Regions from separate parts of the Clostridium estertheticum genome, predicted to be linked through region 2. Evidence: a T-box and tRNA genes for the amino acid it is inferred to sense, from the RefSeq annotation. Region 2 holds a T-box; the other regions hold tRNA genes.
The links. The T-box of region 2 lies ahead of asnS (asparagine--tRNA ligase). A T-box ahead of a tRNA ligase gene usually reads a tRNA of that ligase, here a tRNA-Asn.
Positions count from the first base shown of each region.

Region 1: it has a tRNA-Asn gene. The T-box ahead of asnS (asparagine--tRNA ligase) is inferred to sense a tRNA for this amino acid. The anticodon was not compared.
Region 3: it has a tRNA-Asn gene. The T-box ahead of asnS (asparagine--tRNA ligase) is inferred to sense a tRNA for this amino acid. The anticodon was not compared.

Region 1 covers NZ_CP015756.1:4,607,529-4,610,747, reverse strand. The annotation lists gene lysS (lysine--tRNA ligase) at 117-1,601, shown strand; tRNA gene A7L45_RS21470 (tRNA-Asn) at 1,770-1,844, shown strand; T-box leader at 1,952-2,117, shown strand; gene A7L45_RS21465 (glycine--tRNA ligase) at 2,161-3,219, shown strand, end outside.
Region 2 covers NZ_CP015756.1:1,105,658-1,108,876, forward strand. The annotation lists gene A7L45_RS05270 (YitT family protein) at 1-348, shown strand, start outside; gene A7L45_RS05275 (hypothetical protein) at 475-726, shown strand; T-box leader at 898-1,169, shown strand; gene asnS (asparagine--tRNA ligase) at 1,236-2,627, shown strand; gene A7L45_RS05285 (YitT family protein) at 2,764-3,219, shown strand, end outside.
Region 3 covers NZ_CP015756.1:4,590,879-4,594,097, reverse strand. The annotation lists rRNA gene A7L45_RS21405 (23S ribosomal RNA) at 1-898, shown strand, start outside; rRNA gene rrf (5S ribosomal RNA) at 970-1,086, shown strand; tRNA gene A7L45_RS21395 (tRNA-Asn) at 1,092-1,166, shown strand; gene A7L45_RS21390 (hypothetical protein) at 1,443-1,679, shown strand; gene A7L45_RS21385 (aminopeptidase P family protein) at 1,818-3,059, shown strand.

The sequences.
Region 1 (3,219 bases), 1.3 Mb from region 2:
ATATAAAAACTGTGGTAGACTTAATTATTAATAATTATTTTCTGACCTAGAGAAAAGTAGGAGGGGTAGTAATGTCAAACGAAAAAAAGAATGAAGAAAAGAACGATGAAAAAAGCATGCATGAACTTGAATCTAAATATAATGAACAGGTGACCATAAGACGACGAAAGTTAACTGCTTTAAAAGAAGAAGGCAAGGATCCATTTGATGTGTACAAAGTTGAGAGAACTCATACATCTCAAGAGGTTAAGGACAATTATGAGAAATTAGAAGGAACTCAGGTTATTGTAGCAGGGAGACTTATGTCTAAAAGGGTTCATGGTAAGGCTGGTTTTTCTGATTTACAAGATAGATATGGAAGAATCCAATTATACATAAAAATAGATGCAGTAGGCGAAGAAAAATTAAAAGAATATAAAAGTTTTGACATAGGAGATCTTTTAAGTGTTACTGGAACAACGTTTGTTACACAAACTGGAGAGATATCACTACATATAGTTGATTTTCAGCTAATAGCAAAAGCCCTAAAACCGCTTCCAGAAAAATGGCATGGATTAAAAGACCCTGACTTAAGATATAGACAAAGAGAAGTAGATATAATATCTAACCCACAAGTTAAAGATACCTTTTTAAAGAGAATACAGATAGTCAAGGCTATTAGACAATTCTTAGATGATAAAGGCTTTTTAGAAGTTGAAACTCCAATACTATCACCAATAGCAGGAGGAGCTGCAGCAAGACCATTTATGACACATCATAATGCGTTAGACATTGATATGTATCTTAGAATTGCTACTGAGTTATATTTAAAAAGACTTATTGTTGCTGGCTTTGAAAAAGTATATGATATGGGTAAAAACTTTAGAAATGAAGGAACTGATTTAAGACATAATCCAGAATTCACAATGATAGAATTATATGAAGCTTTTGCGGATTATAATGATATGATGGCAATCACTGAAAATATGATAGCTTATGTTTGTGAAAAAATTCATGGAACAACAAAAGTAAATTATCAAGGAACTGAAATAGATTTTACACCACCATGGAGGAGAATTACTATGGTAGATGCAGTAAGAGAATATTCAGGTGTAGATTTTGCTAAAATAGCTACTAATGAAGAAGCTAGAGTTATAGCTAAGGAAAAACATCTAGAATTTAAAAAAGAATTAAAAGATTGTACAAAAGCAGATATCCTAAATGAATTATTTGAAGTATATGTGGAAGAAAAATTAATTCAACCAACATTCTTATGTGATTACCCTGTAGAAATATCCCCTCTTACAAAGAAGAAGAGAGGGAATGAAGAGTTTACAGAGAGATTTGAAGGTTTTATATTTGGACGAGAAATTTGCAATGCATATTCAGAGTTAAATGATCCAGTTGTTCAAAGAGAAAGATTTATGCAACAAGCTAAAGAAAGAGAATTAGGCGATGATGAGGCATATTTAATAGATGAAGAATTTATGAGCGCATTAGAAACAGGAATGCCACCAACAGGAGGTCTTGGTATAGGAATTGATAGATTGGTAATGTTCCTAACTGATGCTTATTCAATAAGAGATGTTATACTATTCCCTACAATGAAACCAATTCAGTAATATAAGGGGTATTTTAGTTAAACTAAAATGCCCTTTTGTTTTAAATATAGTTATTAGTATATAAAATATTAACCTAGTGATTTTCAATATTTTGTTTTAATAAAAATAAAACTATTGCATTTTTAATTATACGTGGTATAATGTCATTAGAGTTAAAAATAATGTTATTCCGCGATAGCTCAACGGTGGAGCGCTCGGCTGTTAACCGATAGGTTGAAGGTTCAAATCCTTTTCGCGGAGCCATTTTTTATTTGAAATATATATTATAGTAATTAAGCTACTTATATAAACACTATAATTATATAAACTAAACATAATATGAGATTTAATGATACATTAATATAATAAAATATTTCACTATGATAAAGAAGAGTAGTAGTAATACTTTATAAGAGAGATTGTGGCTAGTGTAAACAATCAAAGTATTATTGTGAAAGGAACTTTTGAGTGTATAAAACTTAGAGTAGGGCATGTGCCAATAAGGGTGGAACCGCGGAAGTAAATTTCGTCCCTTACGGTATAGTCCTTTTTTTATATTGAAAATTTAGGAGGTATTAAAATGGTATTAAAAAAAAGCATGGATAAGATTGTCACTTTGTGCAAAACTAGAGGGTTTGTATTTCCGGGATCTGATATATATGGAGGACTCGCTAACTCTTGGGATTATGGTCCTTTAGGGGTTGAATTTAAAAATAACGTAAAAAAAGCTTGGTGGAAAAAATTTGTTCAAGAAAGTCCATATAATGTAGGAGTTGACTGCGCTATACTAATGAATCCTGAAGTATGGGTTGCAACAGGTCATGTTGGAGGGTTTTCAGATCCACTAATGGATTGTAAAGAATGCAAAGCTAGATTTAGAGCAGACAAATTAGTAGAAGATCATATGACAAGTCTTGGAGCAGAAGTAGCTACTGCCGATGGATGGACAAATGAAGAGTTAAAAGATTATTTGGAGAAAAATAAAATAGTATGTCCTAAATGTGGCAAAAATAATTTCACTGATATTAGAAAGTTCAATTTAATGTTTAAAACATCTCAAGGAATAACGGAAGATGGAAAATCGGATATATATTTAAGACCAGAAACTGCTCAAGGTATCTTCGTAAACTTTAAAAATGTCCAAAGAGCATCAAGAAAAAAGATTCCATTTGGTATAGGTCAAGTAGGTAAGGCTTTTAGAAATGAAATAACACCAGGAAACTTTATTTTCAGAACAAGAGAATTTGAACAAATGGAATTGGAGTTTTTCTGTAAGCCGGGTACAGATTTAGAATGGTTTAAATATTGGAAAGAACATTGTGCTAGCTTCTTATATAACTTGGGAATGGAGAAAGAAAATTTAAGATTTAGAGACCATGATAAAGAGGAATTATCATTTTATAGCAACGCTACTTGTGATATAGAATTCTTGTTTCCTTTTGGATGGGGAGAGTTATGGGGAATTGCCGATAGAACTGATTATGATTTAAAGAAACATATGGAACATTCAGGAAATGACTTAAGTTACTTAGATCCTATGACTAATGAAAAATATGTACCATATTGTATAGAGCCATCACTTGGAGCAGATAGAGTTGTTCTTGCATTCTTAGTCAATGCATACGATGAAGAAGAACTT
Region 2 (3,219 bases):
GCTTTTGTATTTGGAATTGAAAAGGCTATGTATGCATTAATATCAACATACATAGTGTCTAAAGTAATAGACAGTATACTTGAAGGGATAAATTTTTCGAAAGCGGTATTTATTATTTCGGATTATTCAAATGAAATAGCAGAAATACTAATGAAAGATTTAAATAGAGGTGTTACAGGAATACATGCTAAAGGTATGTATTCAAAGGGGGAAAAGCAGGTATTGTTTGTAGTAGTTGGTAAAGATGAAATAGTACCCCTTCAAAAAATGGTTAAGGAAATAGATACCAAAGCATTTATTACTATTGCAGATGTGAGAGAAGTTCTAGGAGAAGGATTTTCGGAGTAAGAGGTAATAAGTTATCATTATACTAATATTTTTAAAATGTTTTAAAGTTGAAAATTAGGTAACATTTCCAAAGTATATTTCGAAGTCTTCATGCACAGACTAGATTTAGAAAGGAAGTGTATATATATGAACGATAGATTAAATAGTAAACCAATTACATTTGATCACCCAGAAAAACTTACAGAGGGAGTTTCTTTAGTAGAAGGAGATGTTACAGCAAAAAGCTTTATTAACGAAGTTGATGGACATGTAACATCCAACATTGTTATTGAAAATAAGGCTACTGGAGAAATAGCTAAGAGAGATGCAGTTATTGGTGAAATAGTTGAAGATGAGGATGAAGTAGACTCAGGCGAAATCGAAAGAGACGATATATAATATTAAATTTTAAACCTTATCCTATAAAGTAGACAATGGAAGTTTACTTTATAGGATATTTATATATATTAATCAGTTATAATAAGGATTTGACATTTATTATTAAAAACATTATAATTTAATTGTATATATAAAGTAATTAATGAATATACTAGTGTTTATAAGTTAAATGTAAAGACTAAGACGAGAAGAGTAGATATAAAAGGTAGTTTTAGCGATTTGGTGATGGTGAGAGACCAATACGAAATTTATATTGAAAAACATCTTTGAGTTTCTAACCGAAATCAGTAGAGAGTAGGCTTAGACGGGTCCAATCCGTTAATAGTTGGGTAGTATCAAATTATAATTCGAAACATTGAATACATAATTTTGTACTAATTAGAGTGGTCATAGTTTATGACAAATTGGGTGGTATCGCGAAATTATAGTTTTTCGTCCCTTTATTATTATGGGAAGAAAGGCTTTTTTTATTATGTACAAAAGCATTAAATTATAAGGAGGGCAATTTTATGGAAAAATTGTTAGTGAAACAAATTTACAGAGGCAGTGAAAAATATGCAGATCAAGTAGTATCTATCTCAGGATGGATAAGAACTTTAAGGGCTTCTAAAGCATTTGGGTTTATAGAAGTAAATGATGGAAGTTTCTTTAAGAATATTCAAGTAGTTTTTGAAGAAAAGTTGGATAATTTTGTAGAGATATCTAAATTACCTATAAGTTCATCACTTACCATTGAAGGAACATTAGTTGTAACGCCAGATGCTAAACAACCATTTGAGCTTAAAGCTACTAAAATAATAGTTGAAGGAATGTCAGATACCGATTATCCACTTCAAAAGAAAAGACATTCTTTTGAGTATTTGAGAACTATTGCACATTTAAGACCAAGAAGTAATGCGTTTTCTGCAGTGTTCAGAGTACGTTCATTAACTGCTTTTGCTATTCATGAGTTTTTTCAAAAAAGAGGGTTTGTATATACTCATACACCAATAATTACAGGTAGTGATTGCGAGGGTGCAGGTGAAATGTTCAGAATTTCTACCCTTGATTTTAGTAATATTCCAATGGATAAAAACAAAAAGGTTGATTATTCACAAGACTTTTTTGGCAAGGAGACTAGCTTAACTGTAAGTGGTCAGTTAGCAGCAGAGTCTTTTGCTTTAGCTTTTAGAAATGTCTATACATTTGGACCAACATTTAGAGCTGAGAATTCTAACACAGGAAGACATGCAGCTGAGTTTTGGATGATAGAGCCTGAAATAGCTTTTGCAGATTTAAATGATGACATGAAACTTGCAGAAGACATGATGAAATACATAATAAAATATGTTATGGAAAATGCACCAGAGGAAATGGAATTTTTCAACAGTTTCGTAGATAAAGGTTTAATTGAAAGATTAAATGGTGTTGTAAATTCAGAATTTGGTCAGGTTACATATACTAAAGCTGTAGATATTTTAATGAAATCAGGGAAAGAATTTCAGTATCCAGTAACTTGGGGCTGTGATCTTCAAACTGAGCATGAAAGATATTTAACAGAAGAGGTATACAAAAAACCACTATTTGTAACTGATTATCCAAAAGAAATAAAATCATTTTATATGAGAGTAAATGAGGATGGTAAGACAGTAGCCGCAATGGACTTACTTGTACCAGGGATAGGTGAAATTATAGGTGGAAGCCAAAGAGAAGAAAGACAAGATATTCTAGAAGCTAGAATGGAAGAATGTGGTCTTAATAAAGAAGATTACTGGTGGTATCTAGAACTAAGAAAATACGGCGGAACTAAGCATGCTGGATTTGGACTAGGATTTGAAAGAGCTATTATGTATATTACAGGTATGAGTAACATAAGAGATGTTATTCCATTCCCAAGAACAACTGGATCTGCTGAATTTTAATCTAAGAAATAACATAATAAAATATAAATGTAAGTACAATATTAATCTCTTAGCCCTTAAGCTGAGAGATTTTTTTTAAAATGTGTTATTATTCTGATATCTAAATATTATAATTTAAATAAGGGGTGAATAAATCATGAAAACAATTATTAAAGAATATATACTGATAACTATCGGAATAGCACTCGTAGCCTTAGGGCTTTACTTTTTCTTAATACCAAATGATTTAGCAGTAGGGGGTGTTAGTGGCCTTGCTATGGTTATAAATCAGTATATGCCAGGTCTTACTATCGGGGCTTTAATGTTTGTATTAAATGTTGTCTTATTTGTTGTAGGATTTATGTTCATAGGGTCAAGTTTCGGAGTAAGGACAATGTATGCTAGTTTCGGATTATCTGGTATGATATGGGTATTAGAAAAACTTTTTCCTATGAGTGGTAGTATAACAAATGACATATTTCTAGAATTGATATTTGGTATATTAATTGGAGCCGTAGGGATGGGTATGGTGTTTAATCAAAATTCATCCACAGGAGGAACTGACATAATAGCTAAAATGCTTAATAAGTATTTTCACTTAGAGATAGGTAAA
Region 3 (3,219 bases), 1.3 Mb from region 2:
TTGTAGTTCCAGTGAAGATGCTGGATACCCGCGATTGGACGGAAAGACCCCGTAGAGCTTTACTGTAGCTTAGCATTGAATTTCGGTATTGTCTGTACAGGATAGGTGGGAGACTACGATACATGGGCGTCAGCCTGTGTGGAGTCATCCTTGGGATACCACCCTGACAGTACTGAGGTTCTAACTGGAGGCCATGAATCTGGTCACAGGACATTGTTAGGTGGGCAGTTTGACTGGGGCGGTCGCCTCCGAAAGAGTAACGGAGGCGCCCAAAGGTTCCCTCAGCGCGGTTGGAAATCGCGCGAAGAGTGCAAAGGCAGAAGGGAGCCTGACTGCGACACTTACAAGTGGAGCAGGGACGAAAGTCGGGCTTAGTGATCCGGTGGTACCTCGTGGGAGGGCCATCGCTCAACGGATAAAAGCTACCTCGGGGATAACAGGCTGATCTCCCCCAAGAGTCCACATCGACGGGGAGGTTTGGCACCTCGATGTCGGCTCGTCGCATCCTGGGGCTGAAGTAGGTCCCAAGGGTTGGGCTGTTCGCCCATTAAAGCGGCACGCGAGCTGGGTTCAGAACGTCGTGAGACAGTTCGGTCCCTATCCGTCGCGGGCGTAGGAAATTTGAAGGGAGCTGTCCTTAGTACGAGAGGACCGGGATGGACAAACCTCTGGTGCACCAGTTGTCACGCCAGTGGCATCGCTGGGTAGCTATGTTTGGAAGGGATAAACGCTGAAAGCATCTAAGCGTGAAGCCCACCCTAAGATGAGATTTCCCATTGTCCACACGTAAGTGTGGTGCAAGTAAGACTCCTGGAAGACCACCAGGTTGATAGGTTAGAGGTGTAAGCATGGTAACATGTTCAGCTGACTAATACTAATAAGTCGAGGGCTTGACCAAGATAACATAAGTAACAATTAATATTAATAATGCGAATACTGTGCAATTTTGAGAGAATATTTATATTCTCATCTAGTGATTATGGCATGAAGGTAACACCCGTTCCCATACCGAACACGAAGGTTAAGCTTCAATGCGCCGATGGTACTGCAGGGGTGACCTTGTGGAAGAGTAGGTCGTCGCTAGGTAATGTTCCGCGATAGCTCAACGGTGGAGCGCTCGGCTGTTAACCGATAGGTTGAAGGTTCAAATCCTTTTCGCGGAGCCATTTTTATAATGTAATAATATATTTAAGATATATAAAAGCTAATTAATAGCTTTTTTTATTTTATGGAGAATTATAGGATTAAGTAAATACAACAAATATTATATTAAGTGTGTATAATAAATATGAGTGTTATTAGTAATTTATATTTATTTATAATATGTAGTTAAGTACCAATAATTTTAAATTATAGGTACTTTTATTTTTTATAATAAATACGGATATTTTACCTGAAATTACAGAACCTAATGTTAATCATAGTAAAGAGGGGGAAATAAAATGTCTGAATATAGATTAGATATTCCTGGGAATATTAATTTAAGTGATTATAGTAGCATTCATGATTATATGGGAATAATTTCACAAAATGATAGATTTACCATTACTTCAAGAATGAAAAACTCTGAGGAAATGAAAATACTCTGTGAAATGTTAGAAAATAATAGTTTTACTATAGTGACTCAAGGAGATACCCAAAATGGTGAATACTATATTACTTCGCAAAAGGAAAGATAGTTATGAAGTTACAATATTTTCAATAAAACAGGCGAATGTCCTAAAGAAGCTTAGTATAAAGTCTTGAACTTCATTAAACTGAGTGATATGTTATAACAAATAATACATTTTAAAATATTCACTGGGAGGGGAATTTAAATGAAAAACATATTATTTAATACAAATAGGAAGAATCTTTGGGGAAGCCTAGAAGAAAATTCAATAACATTAATATTTGCAGGTGAAGCACCTTATAAATCAGCAGATGAAAAATATGCATTCACTCCAAATAGGAATTTTTATTATTTAACAGGTGTTGATAAAGATAAAATGATTTTAATGATAGCAAAAATAAAGGGCAAGGCTGAAGAGATACTATTTGTAGAGAAAAATGACCCAGTATTGTCTAGGTGGGCAGGAGAGAAAATGTCTAAAGTTGAGGCAAAAGAAATCTCTGGTATACAAAATATTGAGTTTGTAGAGAATTTTAAAAATTTATTTAACTCAATTTTAGAGAAAACAAAAATCGAAAACTTATATTTGGATCTTGAAAGACAAGAGTTTGATATATCAATGTCTACATCACAAATGTTTGCAAAAGTGGTAACACAAAGATACCCTTATTTAAAAGTACAAAACATATACCATGAAATAGCGAGTCTTAGACTTATTAAATCAGAGGAGGAAATAAAGTTAATAAGGAAAGCTATAGATATTACAGACAGGGGTATAAAACAACTAATGAAAAATGCGAAAGTTGGTATTAAAGAATATCAATTAGAGGCCTACTTTGATTTTTCATTGAAAAGTGACGGTGTAACAGATTATGCTTTTCAAACCATTGCAGCATGTGGTAGGAATGCAACTATACTTCATTATGTAAAAAATGATAGTGAGCTTCAGGATGGTAAATTAGTGTTGTTTGATTTGGGGGCTCAGTATAAATATTACAATGCGGATATAAGCCGTACATTTCCTGTTAATGGAAGATATACTGAAAGACAAAAACAAGTTTATAATGTAGTTTTAAAAGCGCAAGAAGCAGTAATAGCAATCGCAAAACCTGGTATATTGTTTTCAGTTTTAAATGAAACGGCTAAAGAGGTACTTGCAGCTGGGTGTATAGAGTTAGGTCTTATTAAAGAACCGAGTGAACTACCTAAGTATTATTTCCACGGGGTAAGTCATTATTTAGGATTAGATACTCATGATGTAGGAAACCGTGACATAGAATTGAAGCCTGGTATGGTATGTACTAATGAACCAGGACTTTATATAGAAGAAGAGAATATCGGAATTAGAATTGAGGATGATATATTAATTACAAAAGATGGGTGCGAAAATCTTTCAAAACAAATAATTAAGACTGTAGATGAAATTGAAGCATTTATGGCTAAGTAAATTTATATAAATGATTAGATGTGAATAAGTAGTAATCTTAGAATTACTATTTATTTTTTAGCGTTAATAAATAACGTGTTATAACCATAGTACTAGGTAGGTAACACTTATTTTAAAGTATTTACATATTATTAATATATTATGAATGAAAATGTAAAAA